One region of the Jejuibacter sp. L23 genome, then DNA from elsewhere that is predicted to be linked to it. Evidence: predicted binding sites of a transcription regulator. Region 1 holds the regulator's gene; each other region holds the start of a gene.
The links. The regulator PurR, encoded in region 1, represses purine synthesis genes. The targets are predictions, from matches to a motif close to CANGCAAACGTTTGCNTG.
Positions count from the first base shown of each region.

Region 2: a site for PurR is predicted at 3,422-3,439, ahead of glyA (serine hydroxymethyltransferase). Genes of this name have one in related genera too.
Region 3: a site for PurR is predicted at 3,548-3,565, ahead of epd (erythrose-4-phosphate dehydrogenase). Genes of this name have one in related genera too.
Region 4: a site for PurR is predicted at 4,437-4,454, ahead of purE (5-(carboxyamino)imidazole ribonucleotide mutase). Genes of this name have one in related genera too.

Region 1 is NZ_CP138199.1:2,337,377-2,343,153, forward strand. Features, by position in the region: gene punR (DNA-binding transcriptional activator PunR) at 44-955, shown strand; gene purR (HTH-type transcriptional repressor PurR) at 991-2,016, opposite strand; gene SCU88_RS10765 (YnhF family membrane protein) at 2,317-2,406, shown strand; gene SCU88_RS10770 (MFS transporter) at 2,598-3,770, shown strand; gene SCU88_RS10775 (NlpC/P60 family protein) at 3,802-4,473, opposite strand; gene SCU88_RS10780 (Grx4 family monothiol glutaredoxin) at 4,804-5,151, shown strand; gene rnt (ribonuclease T) at 5,213-5,777, opposite strand, start outside.
Region 2 is NZ_CP138199.1:2,698,607-2,704,383, reverse strand. Features, by position in the region: gene SCU88_RS12445 (BCCT family transporter) at 217-1,899, shown strand; gene SCU88_RS12440 (LysR substrate-binding domain-containing protein) at 2,076-2,996, opposite strand; gene glyA (serine hydroxymethyltransferase) at 3,477-4,778, shown strand; gene SCU88_RS12430 (sarcosine oxidase subunit beta family protein) at 4,797-5,777, shown strand, end outside.
Region 3 is NZ_CP138199.1:4,338,786-4,344,562, reverse strand. Features, by position in the region: gene SCU88_RS20775 (hypothetical protein) at 1-199, opposite strand, end outside; gene SCU88_RS20770 (M48 family metalloprotease) at 264-1,037, opposite strand; gene tkt (transketolase) at 1,298-3,289, shown strand; gene epd (erythrose-4-phosphate dehydrogenase) at 3,585-4,604, shown strand; gene pgk (phosphoglycerate kinase) at 4,654-5,777, shown strand, end outside.
Region 4 is NZ_CP138199.1:1,323,024-1,328,800, forward strand. Features, by position in the region: gene ybbP (putative ABC transporter permease subunit YbbP) at 1-105, shown strand, start outside; gene SCU88_RS06045 (porin) at 282-1,451, shown strand; gene mnmH (tRNA 2-selenouridine(34) synthase MnmH) at 1,492-2,616, opposite strand; gene purK (5-(carboxyamino)imidazole ribonucleotide synthase) at 2,779-3,849, opposite strand; gene purE (5-(carboxyamino)imidazole ribonucleotide mutase) at 3,846-4,352, opposite strand; gene SCU88_RS06065 (DUF1158 domain-containing protein) at 4,483-4,725, opposite strand; gene lpxH (UDP-2,3-diacylglucosamine diphosphatase) at 4,771-5,493, opposite strand; gene ppiB (peptidylprolyl isomerase B) at 5,497-5,777, opposite strand, start outside.

The DNA of each region.
Region 1 (5,777 bases):
CGCTAATATTTGCCTGTTGCATTCAAATTTTTTGCAGGCAGATATGTGGTCGGAATACTCACTGGAAGTGGTGGATGCTGTTGCCCGCAACGGCAGCTTTAGTTCGGCAGCCCAGGAGCTGCACCGGGTGCCTTCGGCGGTCAGTTATACGGTACGTCAGTTAGAGGCGTGGCTGGCGGTTCCGCTGTTCGTGCGCCGCCATCGAGATGTCGAACTGACGGAGGCCGGGGCCTTTTTTCTGCGCGAAGGACGGGAGGTTATCAAAAAAATGCTCTCCACCCGTCAGCGCTGCCAGCAGATTGCCAACGGCTGGCGCGGGCAGCTCTCCATCGCCGTGGATAACATCGTTAAACCGGCGCGTACCCGCCAACTGGTGCTGGATTTCTACCGCCATTTCCCCGATGTGGAGCTGCGGGTTTCTCGTGAAGTGTTTAACGGCGTATGGGACGCGCTGGAGGACGGGCGCGTAGAGCTGGCGATCGGCGCCACCCGGGCAGTACCGGTTGGTGGCCGTTACGCCTTTCGGGATATGGGGATGCTGCGCTGGCATTGCGTGGTGGCGTCCGGTCATCCGCTGGCGGTAGCGGAGGGGGCGCTGGATGATGAACGACTGCGACGCTGGCCGTCGCTGGTCCTGGAAGATACCTCGCGCTCACTCCCCAAGCGTACGACCTGGCTGCTGGATAACCAGCGGCGCATGGTGGTGCCGGACTGGGAGACGGCAAGAGAGTGCCTGGATGCCGGGCTCTGTGTCGGCATGGTACCAGCCCACGTTGCGCAACCGCGGATAAAAAGCGGTCAGTGGGTAGCGCTGGCTCTGGAGAATCGCTTTCCTGATGCCGCCTGCTGTCTGAGCTGGCGCCAGAACGAAGACTCACCGGTGCTGGGCTGGCTGCTGGATTATCTGGGGGATAGCGAAACGCTGAATGCGGAGTGGCTGAAGGAGCCCGGTTGAGCGGGCTCCCCTGTGCCTGGCGGCGATAGTGGTACTTAGCGGCGATAGTCGCGGAACGGGCCATCGGCCACCGAGCGGCGCTCAATCAGGCGCGGGTGAACCTCCAGGGTGCGGGACTGCTCGCGCTTATTGACGATACGGTCAATCAGCATATTAAAGGCGGTCTCCCCCAGTGAGTCCTTGGGCTGGTGGATGGTGGTCAGCGCCGGGGTAAAGTAGCGGGAGTTGCGCACGTTATCGTAGCCGATAATCGAAATATCCTGGGGCACCCGCAGCCCCATTTCATCGGCGGCACACAGGGCGCCCATCGCCATCACATCGCCGCCGCAGAATACTGCCGTGGGGCGCTGGGCGGCAGACAGAATCTGTTGCATGGCGCGGTAGCCGGATTCCGGCTCGAAGTCTCCCTGCACCACCCACTTTTCATTCAGTTTGATGCGCGCTTCTTCCAGCGCCTTCTTAAAGCCTGCCAGACGGCCCGCGCCGGTATTGCGGTGCGGGGAGCCGGGAATCGCGCCGATATCACGATGGCCGCGTTCAATCAGGTAGCGTCCCGCCATATAGCCGCCTTCGAAGGCGTTATCGATGACCGAGTCGGTGAAATCAGCTTTCGCTTCGCCCCAGTCCATGACCACCATTGGGATATGGCGGTACTCTTCGAGCATCGCCAGTAGCGGTTCCGGATATTCCGAGCACATTACCAGCAGGCCGTCGACGCGTTTCTGAGCCATCATCGACAGGTAGGCGCGCTGTTTCTCCTGGTTATTCCAGGCGTTGCCCAGCACCAGGGTATAGCCCTTATCAAAGCAGCTTTTCTCTATGGCTTCGATAATTTCCGCAAAGTAGGGGGCCTCACTGCTGGTGGCCAGCAGCCCGATGGTTTTAGTGTGATTCACTTTCAGGCTGCGGGCTACGGCGCTGGGCGAGTAGTGCAGCTCTTTGATGGCGGCCCATACCGCATTACGGGTCTCTTCCGCGACAAAGCGGGTTTTATTGATAACATGCGACACCGTAGTGGTGGAGACGTTTGCCCGCTTTGCCACATCTTTGATTGTTGCCATCAGTCGTCACTCCCGGCCATTTCCTGGTCTCCTTGAATACCGGCCGGTTAATCGTTTGCCTGGACTTATCCCGGGGCGCAACTTTTCAGGTTGCAGGTATGTCGGGGAAGCGACACTGGACGGGAGGAGGGCATTACCGGACGGCGTAAAAACACGTTAGCCGGGGATTTTGTCCTATCTTTGCTAAAAGTGGAAGAGGAAATCTGCATTCAGGGCCACTTGATACAGGATTTTCAGGGTCGTTTGTGGGAAAATGAATCAGTCATTACGCTAATATGGAAAAAAGCACAGGAGAAAATCATGAGTACCGAACTGAAATACTCGCTGGTCACCACTATTATCGCGCTCGGCGTGATTGTGTGCGGCGCACTGACTGCCGTACTGCATTAATCCCCGACCCGGATGCGCGTCGTTGCGTATCCGGGCCTTTCTATTATTGCTATTTGCGCAACAGCCTTTTGCTTTTAACACGTCTTTAACTTTCCCCCGCAGACTGTCATTATTCTCCGCCTGACGATTTCCGGCAGCAGTGAGTTCCGCCCTGGCGGAAGCTGTCTCCCGAATTTACCGGAGAAATAACAATGAAATTTAATTTCCCCTTACTGGCGCTGGCCATTGGGGCATTTGGTATAGGAACAACAGAATTTTCGCCCATGGGGCTGCTGCCCGTTATCGCCGATGGGGTGGGTGTCTCCATCCCCGTGGCCGGTATGCTGATCAGCGCTTATGCGATTGGCGTTATGGTGGGAGCGCCGTTGATGACGCTGCTGCTGTCACATCGTGCCAGACGCAGCGCGCTGCTGTTTCTGATGGGAATCTTTATTGTCGGTAATGTGCTGTCGGCGCTGGCGCCCAGCTATGGTTGGCTTCTGGCCTCCCGGATTATCACCAGCCTTAACCATGGTGCCTTCTTCGGGCTGGGTTCGGTAGTGGCGGCGAGTCTGGTCCCTAAAGAGAAGCAGGCCAGCGCGGTCGCCACCATGTTTATGGGGCTGACCATCGCCAATATCGGCGGCGTGCCAGCGGCAACCTGGCTGGGTAGCGCCATTGGCTGGCGTATGTCCTTCCTGGCCACCGCCGGTCTTGGCGTGGTGGCGATGTTAAGCCTGTGGCTGTCGCTGCCTGCGGGCGGCGCGGGCGATCGTCCGGACGTGAAGCGCGAGCTGGGGGTACTGATGCGCCCTCAGGTACTGATGGCGCTGCTGACCACGGTTCTGGGGGCGGGGGCGATGTTTACGCTTTATACCTATATTTCGCCAGTGTTGCAGCGGGTGACTCATGCTTCGCCGGGTTTTATTACCGGTATGCTGGTGCTGGTTGGGCTGGGTTTTTCACTGGGCAACTATCTTGGCGGCCGTTTTGCCGATCGCTCGGTCAACGGCACCCTGAAAGGGTTTTTACTGCTGCTGACCGTGATTATGGTTACGATCCCCTGGCTGGCGCGTAGTGAAGTCGGTGCCGCCATCGCCATGGTGGTCTGGGGGGCAGCGACCTTCGCCGTGGTTCCGCCACTGCAGATGCGGGTGATGCGAGTGGCCCATGAGGCGCCAGGGCTCTCGTCGTCGGTCAATATCGGCGCCTTTAACCTTGGTAATGCGCTGGGGGCTGCGGCGGGCGGGGCGGTGATCTCCGGTGGCCTGGGATATAGCTTCGTGCCGGTCATGGGGGGCATTATCGCCGCGCTGGGGCTGCTGCTGGTGCTGTTCTCATCGCGCAAAGCGCCGCATCAGACGCTGGCGGCGGATGCCGAATAACCACAGCGACGCCCCCTTGTCAGTGGGGGCGTTAGCGCAGAGTGTCTGGCGTCATCACCCGACGGGCGCCAATGTAGTGGCGCTGCCAGTAGTTATCACTCAGAGAGGTTATCTGGATGTCGCGCCCGGTACGCGGGGACTGGATAAACTTACCGTTGCCCACATAGACCCCGACGTGATCGGCGGTGCCGCGACCGCGAATACGGAAGAAGACCAGGTCGCCGCGCTGTAGCTCGCTGCGGTTCACTGGTGCTGCATCGCGCAGATGGTACATGCCGTTGGCGGTACGGGGGATACGAATATTGACTAAATCTTTGTAGGCATACCAGATCAGACCGCTGCAGTCGAAGCCGGTACGCGGTGAGCTTCCACCCCAGTGATAGGGTTTACCGAGCTGATTCATTAATTTATTCATCGCCACTTTGCGGGCTTTTTCGATTCTGTCCTTATGGGCGCTGGCAATTGAGGTAGTGCCGGTATGATGGGGCCGGGTTTTACGCTGCGTCGGGCGTTTTTTGCTGCGGGCGCCGGTGTGGCGTTTGCTGGTGCGCAGTACCGTTTTATGGCTGACGCCGGATTTATGGGCGCGGGCCTTGTGCTCGGTCGTCTGGTGGCTGTGTCCTGCCGCCAGGGCATGGGGCACCAGGGCGCTGCTCAGGAACAGCGCGCAAACGGTAAGCGCAAATTTTCTGTTTCGGGCCACTCGTTAACTTCCTGAACGATGGTTAGTGCGGCGCCGGGCGGCGTCGGCTTCGGGAGTCAGAGGATTCTAATCCACAGAAACCTCATGCGGGAAGCCGCTTTTTTGTTTCCAGACGTGACGATGGAAGCAAAGCGAACGTTTTTACGCCAAAACAGGCTGGACGCAGCTCTGAGGCGGTTCACGACGACCCGGCTAAAGTGTTATTCTGCATGCAGCTTTACCCCCGCGTGGCCCGATGGGGATAACCCTGTGAAAGTGGGTGTTTTACCGTTGCCCGTGAGTGGCTACAATGTAAGGCTAACGCCGTAAAAAGCTTGAGGAAGCATGACAATGAGCACCACTATCGAAAAAATTGAGCGTCAGATTAACGAGAATCCCATCCTGCTGTACATGAAGGGATCACCGAAATTACCCAGCTGTGGGTTCTCCGCTCAGGCTGTACAGGCGCTGGCTGCCTGCGGCGAGCGTTTTGCCTACGTGGATATTTTGCAGAATCCGGAGATTCGCGCCGAGCTGCCGAAATATGCTAACTGGCCGACGTTCCCGCAACTGTGGGTGGAAGGTGAACTGGTTGGCGGTTGCGATATCATCATTCAGATGTATCAGGCCGGCGAACTGCAGACGCTGATCAAAGAGGCTGCGGCAAAGCACAAGCCGGAAGAGTCAGACGCGGAATAATTGATTCTGTTGTCGATCAAAAAGGCGGTTCATGATGAACCGCCTTTTTTACGTCCAGGGATCAGGCCTCGTTGCTTTCGACCTGAGGTAACGGCCAGCCGCCCAGTCGCTTCCAGCGGTTAACAATTTCACAAAACAGTTGAGCGGTCTGTTCGGTGTCGTAGAGCGCGGAGTGCGCCTGTTCGGCATCGAAGGCGATCCCGGCGGCGATGCAGGCCTTTGCCAGTACGGTCTGGCCCAGCGCCAGGCCGCTCATGGCCGCGGTATCGAAGGTGACGAACGGATGAAACGGGTTGCGTTTCAGGCCAGCGCGTTCTGCGGCCGCCATCATAAATCCGTGATCGAAGGTGGCATTGTGCGCCACCATAATTGCCCGGTTACAGTGACTTGCCTTAATCCCTTTGCGCACCATTTTGAAGATGGCATGCAGAGCATCGTATTCGCTGACCGCGCCGCGTAGCGGGTTATGGGGGTCGATACCGGTAAAGGCCAGGGCTTCCGGCTCCAGAATCGAACCTTCAAAGGGCTCAACGTGAAAGTGCAGGGTCTCGTCGGTTGTCAGCCAGCCATCTTCGTCCATTTTCAGCGTGATGGCGGCTATCTCCAGCAGGGCGTTGGTCTTTGCG
Region 2 (5,777 bases), 360 kb from region 1:
CGGGCATTAATGAGAAAAAGTCATCCATTGCAGATTTGTGGATTAAATAACGAAAATAACAGCAAATAAGGCTGTTTTTTATTATTCGCATGAGCGCCGATCATTTATTGATGAGTAATCATCACTTGAAAGCAAAAGGGCGGCTCTCTACTCTCATTTGAAATTAACAAAGGTGTAACACAATAAAAATAAATAAACAGAGGAAGGAGAGAGTGAATGCGAGCAACATCCGGCATCTTTAAGGGGTTAAACCCGACGGTGACGATAGCGTCAAAAATACTGGTCGTGGGCTTCGTCCTGTTCTGCGCCATCCTGGCTAACAAGGCGCTTAAATACTTCGAAAGCACCTCTGAACTGCTGCTATACAGCATGAAGTGGTTTTATATCGGCTGCGTATCGGCGGTGGTGCTGTTCCTGCTGTATCTGATGGTCAGCCGCTACGGCCATATTCGGCTGGGCAGGGACGATGAAAAGCCGGAGTTCAGCTTTGGATCCTGGGTGGCAATGCTGTTTTCCGGCGGGATGGGCATCGGGCTTATCTTCTGGTCGGTGGCGGAGCCGATGTGGCACTATGCCGGAAACCCATTTTCACCGCCGCTCAGCGATGAGTCCGCCGCTATGGCGATGCGGCTGACCTTTTTTCACTGGGGGCTGCATCCCTGGTCGCTGTTTATTATTGTCGCCCTGGCGCTCTCTTACTTTTCCTATCGCAAAAACCTTCCCCTGACGCTTCGCTCCATTCTCTATCCGCTCATTGGTAAACGCATTTATGGCCCGCTGGGGCATATGGTGGATATTCTGACCGTGGCGGTGACGGCCTTCGGCATCTCCCAGACTCTGGGGATGGGGGTGCTACAGATTAACGCCGGACTGGGGCAGGTTTTTGGTATTCATATCGGCTATGGCGGCATGCTGCTGATTATTGTCGCGCTCAGTACGCTGTCGGTCTCTTCCGTGCTTTCCGGAGTTGGCAAAGGCTTTCGCCGTATGGCCGAGATGAACATGCTGATCTCGCTGGTGATGGTGCTTATCGTGCTCTGTATTGGCCCCACCCGCTACATCCTTAATTCGCTGCTGGAGACGACCGGCGGCTATGCGCAAAATATTATCGGCATGAGCCTGTGGAGCGATACTCAGAAAGACGGCAACTGGCAGAATTCATGGACCGCCTATTTCTGGCCGTGGTGGATGACCTGGGCGCCGTTTGTCGGGATGTTTATTGCCCGAATTTCCCGGGGCCGCACCATTCGTGAACTGATTGGCGGGGCGCTGATTGTGCCGACCCTGATTAGCTTTATCTGGATTGCGGTATTCGGCGGTGCGGCGCTTAAAGCCGAACAGCAGGTGCGCCAGCAGCACCAGCAGAGCGTGGCGGCGGCCAGTCATCAGGGCGGGGCGGAGCAGGCGGCACCGTTTCACGGCGGGCCGATTCTGAAAGCTACCGAAAAAGATACCACCCACGCGCTGTTTGCTTTGTTTAACACCCTGCCTTATGACGCTATCGGCAAGACCCTGAGCGTACTGACCTGTCTGCTGCTGGCGATGCACTTTGTGATTACCGCCGATTCCGGCACCCTGGTGCTAAGCATCCTGAATGCCGAAGGCAAGAGCGAGCCGCCGCCGTTAATACGGGTGGTGTGGGGTGTCATGGTGGGAGTCATTGCCGCTGTACTGCTCTATGCGGGAGGCCTGAAGGCGATGCAGACGGCGTCGATTATTGCCGGTTTCCCGGTGGCGATTTTTATTGCGCTAATGAGCGTCACGCTGTTTCGCACTATCCGTCGTGAGCCGGTGCCCTGGACCATGCTGCCGCAACATGTGCATCCCGAACCGGCGCATCTGGATGGGCCGGTGACGCCGTTGCCTGAAATCGCGCTGGTTGAGAAGAAGAGCGCGTAGTTTTCCCTCACCCTAACCCTCTCCCGGAGGGAGAGGGAACTGGCTGATGCTGGTTTTGTCCCTCTCTCTTTTAGGGAGAGGGAACTGGCTGGCTGCTGGTTTTCTCCCTCTCCCTTTTAGGGAGAGGGCCGGGGTGAGGGAGAGGGCTGGGGTGAGGGGGCAGGCCGCGATGAGGGTCACACCGCCTGCGCCACCGCCGCAGGGCACTGTTTCAACAGCCATTCGCGAAACAGCCTGACGCTGTTTGGAATCACCCCTTTACCCACCGGCTCCAGCAGCGAAAAGCTGGAGGCGGTAGAGAGGGTATGACTGACCGGGCGGATCAGCGCCCCGGACTCCAGATAGCTGTCCACCAGAGAGGCCCAGGCCAGCGCAATCCCCTGGCCGTTAATGGCTGCCTGCAACAGCATCGGGTAGTTATTGATATTAATGTGGTTCTTCGGCTGAAACGGCGGCAGATTGACGGCGGCGAACCACTCTTCCCAGTCCAGCCAGTCGGTGTGGGAATCTTCCAGAAACAGCAGCGTCTTGCTGAACAGTCCCTCCGGCGTGGTGGGGGAGCCGATACGCGCCAGATAACTGGGGCTGCATACCGGGAACACCTGTTCGGAAAACAGCGGCGTCGCCTTCATATTGAGCGGCGGTGTCCGGCAGTAAAACAGCGCGATATCGCAGTCCAGCCGCCGCAGATCGTGGATGCTGTCAGAGGCGAGTATCCTGAGATCGATCTCCTCATGTTCGCTCTGAAAGGCGGCCACCCGGGGCAGCAGCCACAGCGCCGCCATGGCGTTGGTGGTGGCGACCGTAACCTTGTGCTCGCCCTGCCACTTTTTCACGTCTCCCGTTACGCTGGCGATATCGATTAACGCGTTGCTGATGGACTGATAGTACTGAAGCCCGGTGGTGGTCAGATGAATATGGCGATTAATACGGGTAAACAGCGCGCTGCCCAGAAACTCTTCAAGCTGACGAATCTGGCGGCTGATGGCCCCCTGAGTCACGCTGAGTTCATGGGCGGCCAGGGTAAAACTAAGGTGACGGGCAGCCGCCTCGAATGCGACCAGGCTGTTTAACGGCGGCAGGGGTTTTATTTTCATACTGCATCTTCTGAGGTGAAGTTATGTTGTGAAACGAGTCTATTTTATTTTTATCCCTTTCAGCGATGCTGATCCTTTATATTTTGTGACCGCTCTCTGAAAATTTATTATATTGCTTAAATATTCCTCGGATTAATTAACCAGTCGTTTTGTGTGGGTAAATAATAAAAAAGATAACCATGTCAATTTAATGAAATATTGTGGGATATAACGATCGGGCAGTTGATCCCTTCTTTTTGCATATCGGAGAGCCCGAACGCCTTCAGCGCCGAGGTTAACCGGCATTTTTTGCTATTTCACGCAAAAATACAAATCCCCGCGGTCAGTCTATTTCCTTAAATAACAATCAATTAAAAACCTGTGTCGCGATTGTGACAGAAAGGTGTCGCATCTGTTCAATCTTCAGGACCGCCCTCCGGTCTATCCTGGCTAACGGATGGCGGATGCTGCCGCCGTAGCGCTAACCCTGAGGATAATCAGATGAATGCCGATGATTTGAACAATACCGATCCGCAGCTGTTCGCCGCCGTCGTTGATGAGATGGTGCGCCAGGAAAGCCATATCGAACTGATCGCTTCCGAAAATTACGCCAGTCCTCAGGTGATGGCGGTACAGGGGAGTCAACTGACCAACAAATATGCCGAAGGTTATCCTGGCAAGCGCTATTACGGCGGCTGCGAACACGTTGACGTGGTGGAGCGGCTGGCGATTGAGCGCGCCTGCATGCTGTTCGGGGCGGATTACGCCAACGTACAGCCGCACTCCGGCGCTCAGGCCAATGCCGCGGCCTTTATGGCGCTGGTGGCGCCGGGGGACACTATTCTGGGGATGAGCCTGGCCCATGGCGGCCACTTAACGCACGGCGCGGCCCCCAACGTTTCCGGTAAGCACTACAACGCGGTGCAATATGGCCTGAACCCGGAAACCGGCGAAATCGACTACGACGAAGTGCTGGCGCTGGCCCGTGAACATCGGCCGAAGCTGATTATCGCCGGTTTTTCCGCCTATGCCCGGGTGGTGAACTGGCGTCGGTTTCGTGAGATCGCCGACGAAGTGGGCGCCTGGCTGATGGTGGATATGGCCCACGTCGCCGGGCTGGTGGCGGCCCGCTGCTACCCCAGCCCGTTGCCCCATGCCCATGTGGTGACCACTACCACCCATAAGACCCTGCGCGGCCCGCGCGGCGGGATGATCCTCTCCGCCAGCGGCGATGAAGAGCTGTACAAGAAACTGAATGGCGCGGTGTTCCCCGGGCAGCAGGGCGGTCCCCTGATGCACGTGATTGCGGCTAAAGCGGTGGCGCTGCGTGAAGCGATGAACGAAGAATTTGTCCGCTACCAGGCCCGGGTTATCGACAATGCCCGGGCGATGGCCGGCGTCTTTGCCCGCCGCGGTTTCGATCTGGTCTCCGGTGGAACCGATAACCACCTGTTCCTGGTGTCGCTGATTCGTCAGGGCATTACCGGTAAAGAGGCGGATGCCGCCCTGGGTCGCGCCAATATCACCGTCAACAAAAACGCCGTACCAAACGATCCCCGTAGCCCCTTTGTCACTTCGGGACTGCGTATCGGCACCCCGGCGGTTACCACCCGCGGCTTTGGTCAGCGTGAATGCGAAGAGCTGGCGGAGTGGATCTGCGACATCCTGGATACCCTGGCGAAAGGCGAAGAGAGCAGCAATATCGAAGCCTGGGTGCGTTCCAGGGTGGCGGAGCTGTGCGCCCGTTATCCGGTTTACGGCGAACCCCAGGGCATGACGCTGTCCCGACCCGCTTTCGCCTGACAGACAGGGAGCTATCCGATGCAAAATTATTCAGGGCTTAGCCTGCTGCGCCACGGTATGAGCCACCATGAAAACTGGCCGCGCATGTGGCGCAATCCCATGCCGAAGAAGTCCTACGATGTGATTATTATCGGCGGTGGCGGTCATGGACTGGGAACCGCTTATTACCTGGCGAAAGAGTTCGGCATTACTAACGTCGCGGTGGTGGAAAAGGGCTGGCTGGGGGGCGGTAATACGGCCCGCAACACCACCATCGTGCGTTCCAACTACCTGTGGGATGAGGCGGCGGCGCTGTTTGAGCATTCCATGAAACTGTGGGAAGGGCTGTCGCAGGATCTCAACTACAACGTGATGTTTTCCCAGCGTGGCGTGCTGAACCTGGGGCATACCCTTCAGGATATGCGCGACATTCGCCGCAGGGTTAACGCCAACCGCCTGAACGGCATTGACGGCGAGGTACTGGATGCCCGCCAGGTGCAGGATCTGGTGCCGATGCTCGACTGTTCCAAAAACGCCCGTTATCCGATCCTGGGCGCCTCCTGGCAACCCAGGGGCGGTGTGGCGCGTCATGACGCCGTGGCCTGGGGCTTTGCCCGTGCGGCGGATGCCCTGGGAGTGGACATCCTGCAACAGACCGAAGTCACCGGCTTTATGATGCGCGACGGCCAGGTTTACGGCGTTCATACCACCCGTGGCGATATCGAAGCCCGCACCGTGGGCTGCGTAGCGGCGGGCAACTCCGGGGTACTGGCGGGAATGGCCGGGCTGAAACTGCCGCTGGAATCGCATCCGCTCCAGGCGCTGGTTTCCGAACCGCTGAAGCCGGTGCTGGATACCGTGGTGATGTCGAACCACGTTCACGGCTACATCAGCCAGTCGGACAAAGGCGATCTGGTAATTGGCGCCGGTATCGACGGCTACACCGGCTACGGGCAGCGCGGCAGCTATGCCACCATCGAACATACGCTTCAGGCGATCGTCGAAATGTTCCCGGCCTTC
Region 3 (5,777 bases), 2.0 Mb from region 1:
ATGCCTGTAGCACCGCGTTTTCCTTACGGGCCGCCCATGCGGCGAACCCCGAACAAATTAGCAGCAGCAGACCGAAGGCGAACGGGCTCCACCATCCGACAGCGTCAAACAGGAAACCACCAATACCCGCACCCAGCGTAATCGCCATCTGAATCACCGCCACCATTAACCCACCGCCCGCTTCGGTATTATCAGGCATTGCCCGACTCAGCCACAGCCCCCAGGCCCTCGCCGCGATAGGGCGAGGCCTTAGCGAGTGGGGACTATTTCGCTGGCGGCGTCAGGCCGTCGGCGCGCATGCGTTCGCGGATGTGCGCGGCACGCTCTTCGGAGCCCGGGTGGTCGTCAAACATTGAGCTGCTGCGACCCTGCTCCATTTTGGCCAGTTTCTCGAAGCTGGTGACCAGCCCGGAAGGGTTGATGCCTCGTTTGCGTAGCAGATCGTAGGAGTAGTCGTCGGCTTCGGACTCCTGGCGTCGTGAGAATTGTGCGTTAACCAACTGCCCGCCCAGCGCGCCCAGTTCCGACTGGGAGAGGCTGCCCAGAATTCCCCCGGCTGAGGCGGCAATCGCCCGCAGGGTATTGGTGCCCATGGCGACCTGAATCCCTTTTTTCACATGGCCGAGCGCTACGTGGCCCATTTCGTGGCCGACAACCGCTTCCACCTCGTTATCGTTCATCATGTCCATCAGCCCGCTGTAGACGCGAATACAGCCGTTGGCCATGGCGAAGGCGTTGACCTCTTCGGACTGATAGACCTTATAGTTGGTCTTCACGCCGTTAATATCGCTCCCCAGGGCGCTGGCAATTTTGTTCAGGCGTTGGCTGTATTCGCTGTTGGCTGGCGCAATAGTCGATTTACTGTCCATTTCAGTACAGGCTTTGTCGCTCAGTTCGATGACCTGTTCATCGCTGACCGGGAACAGATTTAGAATACTGGAATCAGAGGATCCCGAGCCGCCGGAATCAAGAGTCTGGCAGCCACTCAGCAGTGTCGTTGCGGCGACGATACCCAACAGCATCGGACGCATTTTCATGTGTTAACTTCCGTTTTAAAAAGATAATGAAGGGATCTGAAAAGCGGCGACGATGATATCAGGCGCCGACCTGGGGCTGAGTATAAATAAGAACCCCTGTCGTGGGCGAGCCATTGTCCGGTTTTATTGCCCGTTCCGGAGATTTCCTAAGTGGACAAAAGGATGCTCCATGTACATGACCAGCGGCTTGCGGTACATTGTTGATAACATTTTTGTTCAAATCTAAGGCGTAGCCTGTAACCATCCGATCTGGAGTCAAAATGTCTTCTCGTAAAGAGCTTGCCAATGCCATTCGTGCGCTCAGCATGGACGCCGTTCAAAAAGCCAAATCCGGTCACCCGGGTGCCCCTATGGGTATGGCGGATATCGCAGAAGTTCTGTGGCGCGATTACATGAATCACAATCCGACCAACCCGCACTGGGCCGATCGCGACCGCTTTGTGCTCTCTAACGGGCATGGTTCCATGCTGATCTACAGCCTGCTGCACCTCACTGGCTACGATCTGCCGATGTCTGAACTGCAGAACTTCCGTCAGCTGCATTCGAAGACGCCGGGCCACCCGGAAGTCGGTTACACCGCGGGCGTTGAAACCACCACCGGTCCGCTGGGGCAGGGGATTGCCAACGCGGTGGGTATGGCGATTGCCGAAAAAACCATGGCGGCGCAGTTTAACCGTCCGGGCCACGATATTGTCGACCATCATACCTATACCTTCCTGGGCGACGGCTGCATGATGGAAGGGATCTCCCACGAAGTGTGCTCGCTGGCGGGTACCCTGAAGCTGGGCAAACTGGTCGCTTTCTACGACGATAACGGTATCTCCATTGATGGCGAAGTGGATGGCTGGTTCACCGACGATACCGCGAAGCGCTTCGAAGCTTACGGCTGGCACGTGGTTCGTGGCGTTGATGGTCACGACGCTGACGCTATCAAAGCCGCCATTGAAGAAGCGCGTGGCGTCACTGACAAGCCTTCTCTGCTGATGTGCAAAACCATTATCGGTTTTGGCTCGCCGAACAAGGCCGGTACTCATGACTCCCACGGTGCGCCGCTGGGCGATGCCGAAGTTGCCGCTACCCGCGAAGCGCTTGGCTGGAAGTATGAGCCGTTTGTGATTCCTCAGGATATCTACGCGCAGTGGGACGCCAAAGAGGCGGGCCTTGCGAAAGAGCATGCCTGGAATGAGAAATTTGCCGCCTATGCGAAAGCTTTCCCGCAGGAAGCCGCAGAATTTACCCGCCGTATGAAGGGCGAAATGCCGGCCGACTTTGCGGAAAAAGCGCAGTCTTTCGTCGAGAAACTGCAGGCTGAACCGGCGAAAATCGCCAGCCGTAAAGCTTCCCAGAACGCTATCGAAGCTTTCGGTCCCTGGCTGCCTGAATTCCTGGGCGGCTCCGCCGACCTGGCGCCGTCTAACCTGACGCTGTGGTCCGGCTCTAAAGCGCTGAATGAAGATCCGGCGGGTAACTATATCCACTACGGCGTGCGTGAATTCGGTATGACCGCTATCGCCAACGGTATCGCGCTGCACGGCGGTTTCCTGCCGTACACCTCTACCTTCCTGATGTTCGTTGAATATGCCCGTAACGCGGTGCGTATGGCGGCACTGATGAAGCAGCGCCACGTGATGGTGTACACCCATGACTCTATCGGTCTGGGCGAAGATGGCCCGACTCACCAGCCGGTTGAGCAGCTCTCTTCCCTGCGTCTGACGCCGAATATGAGCACCTGGCGCCCCTGTGATCAGGTGGAATCTGCCATTGCCTGGAAATATGGCGTTGAGCGTCACGACGGTCCGACCGCGCTGATCCTCTCCCGCCAGAACCTGGCGCAGCAGGAGCGTAGCGCTCAGCAGCTGGCGGACGTTGCTCGCGGCGGTTATGTGCTGAAAGATTGCGCAGGCCAGCCGCAGCTGATTCTGATCGCCACCGGCTCTGAAGTTGAGCTGGCCGTGGCTGCCTGGGATCGCCTGACGGCGGAAGGGGTGCAGGCGCGCGTGGTTTCCATGCCGTCCACCGACGCTTTCGACAAGCAGGATGCCGCTTATCGTGAATCGGTACTGCCGAAAGCCGTTAGCGCTCGTGTGGCTATCGAAGCTGGTATCGCCGACTACTGGTTCAAGTATGTGGGTCTGAACGGCGATATCGTGGGTATGACCACCTTTGGTGAGTCTGCTCCGGCAGAGAAACTGTTCGAAGAGTTTGGCTTCACCGTGGATAACGTGGTTAACAAAGCGAAAGCGCTGCTGTAACCCCATTATCGGGTATTGATGAAAGGCTCCCGGTGGGAGCCTTTTTTCGTTGGCTTCCTTCCAGTGACGTTATTTTGTGACGCACATCAAGTTATTTTCCCGGTACCGCACCCAGGGCGTTCCTTTTAGCGGCCGTTTCGCTTATTCTGGCTGAAGCGTTTCAGTTGTTTCGTTTCAGTAGAAAAAATGCTCGACAAACGACCAAACAGTCACCCTTTGGGCATGCAAAGATTCCTTAAGGCATCACGCTGGATTACTCTGTCAGCCGTTTTGGTGGGAATCTGGCAGGAGAGATATGACCGTACGCATCGCGATTAATGGCTTTGGCCGCATCGGACGCAATGTGGTTCGCGCCCTCTACGAATCCGGGCGCCGCGCGGAGATTGCCGTGGTGGCTATCAACGAACTGGCGGATTCCGCCGGGATGGCGCATCTGCTTAAGTACGATACCAGCCACGGGCGCTTCGGTTGGGACGTTCGTCAGGAGCGTGACCAACTGTGGATTGGCGATGACGTTGTGCGCCTGCTGCATTTGCGCGAACCCGAACGGCTTCCCTGGCGCGATCTGGGTATTGATGTGGTGTTGGACTGCACCGGCGTGTACGGCAGCAGGGCCGATGCCGAATTGCATCTCGCCGCAGGTGCGAAGAAGGTGCTGTTCTCTCATCCCGGAGGGAATGACCTGGACGCTACCGTGGTTTACGGGGTGAATCATCAGGCGCTCAGGGCGGAAGATCGTATGGTGTCCAACGCCTCCTGCACCACCAATTGCATTATCCCGGTGATTAAGCTGCTGGAAGATGCCTGGGGCATTGAGTCCGGAACGGTAACCACGATTCACTCCGCGATGCACGATCAGCAGGTTATCGATGCATATCACCCGGATCTGCGGCGTACCCGGGCGGCCAGCCAGTCGATTATTCCGGTTGATACCCGGCTGGCGGCGGGCATTACCCGTATCTTTCCGCAGTTCTGTGACCGCTTTGAAGCGATAGCGGTCAGGGTGCCAACCATCAACGTAACTGCCATCGATCTGAGCGTTACGCTGCGCCAGGCGGTGACGGTTGAACAGGTTAACCTGTTGCTGCAAAAAGCGGCACAGGGGGTATTTCATGGTATAGTTGACTATACGGAATTACCGTTGGTCTCGACAGATTTTAACCACGATCCGCACAGTGCCATCGTCGATGGCACCCAGACGCGGGTCAGCGGTGGGCACCTGGTCAAAACCCTGGTCTGGTGCGACAACGAATGGGGCTTTGCTAACCGAATGCTCGACACAACGTTAGCGATGGCCGCCACTGGTTTCAGGTAAGGCGCGGTTTGCGCCTGCAAAACTTTAAGAATCAACGAGAGGATTCACCATGTCTGTAATTAAGATGACCGATCTGGATCTGGCTGGTAAACGCGTGCTAATCCGTGCGGATCTGAACGTGCCGGTTAAAGATGGGAAAGTGACAAGCGATGCCCGTATCCGTGCCTCCCTGCCCACCATCGAACTGGCTCTGAAGCAGGGCGCAAAAGTGATGGTCACTTCCCACCTGGGTCGTCCGACCGAAGGCGAGTACAACGAAGAATTCTCTCTGCTGCCGGTAGTTAACTACCTGAAAGACAAGCTCTCTAATCCGGTTCGTCTGGCGAAAGATTACCTGGACGGCGTTGAAATCGACGCTGGCGAACTGGTGGTGCTGGAAAACGTTCGCTTCAACAAGGGCGAAAAGAAAGACGACGAAGCTCTGTCTAAGAAATATGCCGCACTGTGCGACGTGTTCGTGATGGACGCTTTCGGTACTGCGCACCGCGCCCAGGCTTCCACCCACGGTGTGGGCAAGTTCGCCGACGTTGCCTGTGCTGGCCCGCTGCTGGCTGCCGAGCTGGACGCGCTGGGTAAAGCGCTGAAAGAGCCGGCTCGCCCGATGGTTGCCATCGTTGGTGGTTCCAAAGTTTCTACCAAACTGACCGTGCTGGACTCGCTGTCTAAAATCGCTGACCAGCTGATCGTGGGCGGCGGTATCGCTAACACCTTTGTTGCCGCACAGGGCCACAACGTGGGTAAATCCCTGTACGAAGCTGACCTGGTAGATGAAGCCAAACGCCTGCTGGGCACCTGCGATATCCCGGTTCCGACCGACGTACGTGTGGCAACCGAGTTTTCTGAAACTGCGCCTGCAACCCTGAAGTCGGTAACCGACATTAAAGATGATGAGCAGATTCTGGATCTGGGCGATGTTTCCGCTGAAAAACTGGCGGAAATCCTGAAAAACGCTAAAACCATTCTGTGGAATGGCCCGGTTGGCGTATTCGAATTCCCGAACTTCCGCAAAGGCACCGAGATTGTTGCCAACGCTATCGCTGACAGCGAAGGCTTCTCCATCGCAGGCGGCGGCGATACCCTGGCCGCCATCGATCTGTTCGGCATCGCCGATAAGATCTCCTACATCTCCACTGGCGGTGGCGCATTCCTGGAGTTCGTGGAAGGCAAAGTACT
Region 4 (5,777 bases), 1.0 Mb from region 1:
ATTGTGTTACCGCTGTGCGGCGGCGTGTTGCTGTCGCTGTGCGGCGGCTGGTTGGGCACCCGACTGTTGAAAGGTCGCGCTCTTTACCGTCGATTTAGCAGTTAGTTTCCATATTCTGTGCGCCACATCACGTTATGTGGCGTTTTTTTATTTTTGTAACATTTGTTCATAAATAAGATATCCCTTAACAGCACGTAACGTTAAAGACCTATCCGAAATTGCAACAAATAAGCGATAACATGCCTGTGCTTTTGGCAAGCAATGGCAATAAGGGATAAAAAATGAAAACAAAAATAACTGCGCTGGCAAAACTGGTCGGCGTCGCGGTGGTGCTGGGCGCGACCTCGTTCGCGGCTCAGGCAGAAATCACGTTAATCAAGCAGGATCCACAACCAGGGAATCCGCTGAGTCGTCTGAACTTTACTGTCGGCGGTAGTATTCGTCCGCAGATAAATAATATGACAGGCGGATATGATAATGGTTCATATAAACGTAATGTCTTCGATGGCGGCACACGTTTCCGCTTCGCAGCTGATTACTATCTGTTCGATGACATCAGTTGGGTAGGCTACTACGAGCTGGGCGTGAACATTCCGGCGGTGCTTAAGTGGCATAACCACTATGCCGACGGCGCTAACGATACCACCCGTCGTATGCTCTACACCGGTTTCAAGAGCGACACCTGGGGTACCCTGACCTTCGGTCAGCAGAACAGCGTCTACTATGACGTTGTCGGCGTGAAAACCGATATCTGGGACTACGATATGCTGGCCCAGGCGCCGGGTAACGGTATCAACGGCGACTACGATGGTTCCTATCGTTCACGTAACATGCTGAAATACAAAAACACCTACGGCGATTTCGATGTTTACGCCGCATGGCTGTTCGACGATACGCTGAATCTGAACGACGGCAAGGGTCAGTACAAGCGTAAAGGCGGCGGCTCGCTGGGTGTGGATTACCACATCAGCGACGATCTGACCTGGGGTCTGGCGTGGAACTATACCCGTGCCAAAGTTCGCAACTATGACGGTACTGACAGCACCACCTATAACCAGAATATCTACGGTACGGCCCTGAGCTGGACCCCGGATAACTGGACGCTGGCGGCTGGTCTGGGCTGGTACCAGAACTATCTGCCGATGAAGAGCGGATTTACCCGTTCGCTGGTCACCAAAGATAACTACTTTGCTGATGACGCCTGGGGTTATGAATACTTCATCGGTTATGAATTCCCGATTAATCAGTATCTGGTTAAGGGCATTCAGCCGTACATCATGGGCGACCGTCTGGAGTTCGTGAACGGCACCAACTGGAAGCGTATCGACAACGGTCTGGGTATCAACTTCAAGTTCGACTACGGGTTCTCCGTTCAGTACGAACACGTGTTTACCTCCAGCACCGACGATCAGGGCGATATGAACCTGGTGCGTCTGCGTTACGACTTCTGATGTCGTTATCCGCGGGCCATTGCGGCCCGCGGTCTTTCCGCTACCGGGCGCCGCGCTGCGCCAGCCACTCCCTGACCTGCTGTGAATCTCCTTCGAACACAATTCGCTGGGCCTTTTTAGCGAGCTGATAGCGATACATGGGATCGTAATAGTCGCGCAGTAGCGGCGTCAGCCAGTCGAGGTGGGCTGCGGCATGACCGCGCCGTTGATGTTCCTGCAACGACTGCTCAAGAATCCCATTTAGCTGAACAAAGCGCTCTTCCCCCAGACGGCGACGAATGGCGAACATGCCGTGACGCAGATATTCCGCAAAAGCCAGCCAGCCGGACTCTTCACCCTGCCGGGCGATAAAGGCTGCCGCCATGCTGACGAAGTACTCCTCTTCCAGGCGTTCAAGCCGCAGCGGGAGCGGATCGTCAATCACCACGATTTCCGCCTGTTCCATCTGTGCCCGAAAGGGTTTGGGTATATGGCGTGAGCCGATGGCCGGGCCTTCGTCTTCCACCAGCCAGAAGAAGTCGCTCCAGCCCTTCTGGGCCCGGGATTTCTGTACCATCATGGCCGCCAGGCGGTTTTCGAAGTTCGCCTGGCTGGGTTGAGGTTCGGTAGTGCGCCCGAAGGAGGAGCCGCGGTGGCGGGCCAGCCCTTCCAGATCGACGCCGCAGGCGAAGTCGCGCACCATCAGCGTTTTTCCACAGCCGGTATTACCGGCGACCAGCACCATAGGGCGCAGGCTCAGGCGGCCAAGGGCGCTCATCATATAGCGGCGTACCGCTTTATAGCCGCCTTCGATCAACGGAGCCTGGACCCCGCTTTCCCGCAGCCACTGCTGCACCAGATGGCTACGCAGGCCGCCGCGCGAGCAGTAAAGATAACCGTTGGGATGATGCTGGCACCAGTCACGCCAGGCGGCCATGCGCGCTTCCCGTACCTCGCCGCGCACCAGCGAGTGGCCAAGCGCTATCGCGGCTTTCTGACCTTCTGCCTTGTAACAGGTGCCGACCCGGGCGCGTTCGTCGTCATTCATTAACGGCAGGTTGCGGGCGCCGGGCAGCGAACCCTGAGCGAATTCCACCGGGGCGCGCACATCCAGCAGCGGCACGCCGGAAAGAATGATATCACGGTAGTCCTGGCTATCAGGACGCACCGGGGAAGCGTTATCCATTGAACAGACCTTATGGCCGACGATAAGAGATCGTGGCGAGTGAAATGCAAAATGCAGTAGCGCTATTTTACGTAGCCATAAGGCATGGGCGCAACGCTCAGGGGAGAATATCGTGCGTTTTAGTGGGCATCAGGCGACCGGATGGCCGCCTGTGGGGGAGATTCAGCCGTTAAGATGAGCCTGAGCCCAGGCCAGCCCGCTGGCATATTCTGGCGGCAGAAGCGGCGTCAGGGCCTTAAGGGTATCGCTTAACCGGCGCGGATCGCTGGCGCTCAGGTTGAGATGGCCTACCTTACGTCCCGGGCGCACCTCTTTGTCGTACCAGTGCAGGTGCACCAGCGGCAGCTTCAGCCAGTCATAATTCAGATGACTGCCGATCAGGTTCACCATGACCGACGGGCTGTCGACCGCCGGTTGCGGTAGAGGCAGGTCGAGGATGGCGCGCAGGTGCAGTTCAAACTGGCTGACAGAGGCGCCGTTCTGGGTCCAGTGGCCGCTGTTGTGCACCCGGGGGGCCAGCTCGTTAATCAGCAGACCGGCGGGAGTCACGAAGCACTCCATCGCCATCACGCCCACGTAATTCAGCTCCTGCATAATGGCGCCCAGCATGGTTTCGGCCTGGCGCTGCTGGTCGGCATCCGCGTGGGGGAAGGCGACGCTGGTACGCAGGATACCGTCCTGATGCAGGTTATGGGTGAGGGGATAGAACACCGTAGCACCGTTATGGGCGCGGGCGCCGACCAGCGACACTTCGCCGGAAAAATGGATGCCCTGTTCGACGATGCACTCGCCGTAGCATTCATCGGGAAGCGTGTCGGCATCATTCTGGCCCAGCCGCCACTGGCCGCGGCCATCGTAACCGCCGGTGCGGCGTTTGACGATGGCAAGGTCGCCCAGCCTTTCGAATACCGCAGGCCATTGGTCCGGAGAGGCAAGCAACTGCCATGGGGCGGTGGCCAGGTTCAGCCTGTCGAACAGCTGCTTCTGGGTCAGGCGATCGGCGATGATGGGGAAAACATCCCGGTTGACAAAGGCCGGGTGGCGGGCCAGTTCGCGGGTCAGCGCGGTTTCCGGCCAGCGTTCGATTTCGGCGGTGATGACGCTCTGCTGAACCGGAACGGCTTCCGGTTCAGCATCCAGCCCTACCGGCCAGACGGTGATACCCAGCGGCTCACCGGCCTGACGCAGCATCCGGCCCAACTGGCCGTTACCCAGTACGCAGACCTGCTTCATGCTTCCTCCCGGGGATCGGGATTTTCCAGCACATCTTCGGTCTGCTGGCGGCGGAACGCTTCCAGGCGCTGCCAGAGTTCTGCGTCGTGCTGCGCCAGAATTTGTGCCGCCAGTAGCGCGGCGTTAGCCGCTCCCGCTTTGCCAATGGCCAGGGTGCCGACCGGAATGCCGCGCGGCATCTGCACAATGGAGTAGAGGCTGTCTACGCCGCTCAGGGCCGCGCTCTGTACCGGTACGCCCAGCACCGGCACCAGGGTTTTGGCGGCCAGCATACCGGGCAGATGGGCGGCGCCGCCGGCGCCTGCGATGATAACCTGATAACCGTTGTCATGGGCTGTTTCGGCGAAGCTGAACAGTTTGTCCGGCGTGCGGTGCGCAGAAACGACTTCGACATGAAACGGAACATTAAGGTCGGTAAGGACATCGGCGGCATACTGCATGGTGGCCCAGTCGCTGCGGGAACCCATAACAATAGCGATGCGGGTAGCCTGGTTTGAAGACATGCGTCCTGAAACTCCTGTGGATAGGGATAAAACGACGGCGTTCATCACAAATGAAGGGCTCAGAGAATAGCACGTAAAACCGGGAAGGAAAACGGTTGCGTAGCGAAGTTACCCGGCAACCTTGCCGGGCTCAGACGGCAAACCAGCGCCGCCAGATAAAACGGATCGCCAGATACTCAATAGCGCCCAGAAACAGAAACCACAGGCAGAAAATAATGGTGTAGAGCTGATTCATATCCACAAAGTGAAACAGGCTCATCAGCTTTTGCGCCAGTTCCTGACCCAGCAGCGGCGCGGGCAGCAGCAGACAGGAAAGAAAGGCCAGCAGCAGGATGCCGCCTGCGGTCAGCACTGGCTCGGAAGTGGGTTTCATCGCGATTAATCCTGAATTTAAAAATTGCTTAAACGGTGGCCATCCTCAGAACGGGAAGGCGACCAGTTCCACATCATCGGCGGTGACGCGGATCATCGACCCTTCCCGATGCCAGGCGCCCAGCACGCAGCGCCATGCCGGCTCACCGTCAACATCAAGGGGGTGGATCGCCGGACGATGGGTATGGCCATGTATCAGCCAGCGCACCTGCTGGCGCGACATGGCCTCACGCACGGCTTGCTGATTCACATCCATGATCTCCATAGATTTACTGCCGTTGGCGGCTTTGCTCCCGGCACGCATACGTGCGGCGATGCGCTTACGTATGAACAGCGGCAGGGCCAGGAACAGCGTTTGCAGCCAGCCCTGATGCACCCGGGCCCGGAAGGCCTGATAGCCATGGTCGTCGGTGCACAGGGTGTCGCCGTGCATAATCAGCACCCGGCGCCCGTCTATCGAAAGCACCTGCTCTTCAGGCAGTAGCTGCATACCGCTCTCCCTGGCGAAGCGCTGGCCCACCAGAAAGTCGCGATTGCCGTGAATAAAGAAGCAGGGCACGCCGCTGTCGACGAGAGAACGTAGCGCTTGCGCCACCTGGCGGTGTAGCGGTTCGGGATCGTCGTCGCCGATCCAGGCTTCAAACAGATCGCCCAGAATATAGAGCGCATCGGCCTTTCTGGCATCGCCCGCCAGAAAACGCAGAAAACCGGCGGTAATCGCCGGTTCTTCCGCGCAGAGATGGAGATCTGCGATAAACAGGGTGGCCACGAATTACTCGCTAACGGTCACGCTTTTGATGATCACGTCTTCTTTCGGTACATCCTGATGCATCCCGCTGCGGCCGGTAGAGACGGCTTTGATCTGGTCGACCACGTCCATCCCTTCTTCCACTTCGGCGAAGACGCAGTAACCCCAGCCCTGCAGGCTTTCGCCGCTGAAGTTCAGGAAGTCGTTATCGACGACGTTAATAAAGAACTGAGCGGTGGCGGAATGTGGTGCCTGAGTGCGCGCCATGGCCAGGGTGCCACGGGTGTTTTTCAGGCCGTTGTTGG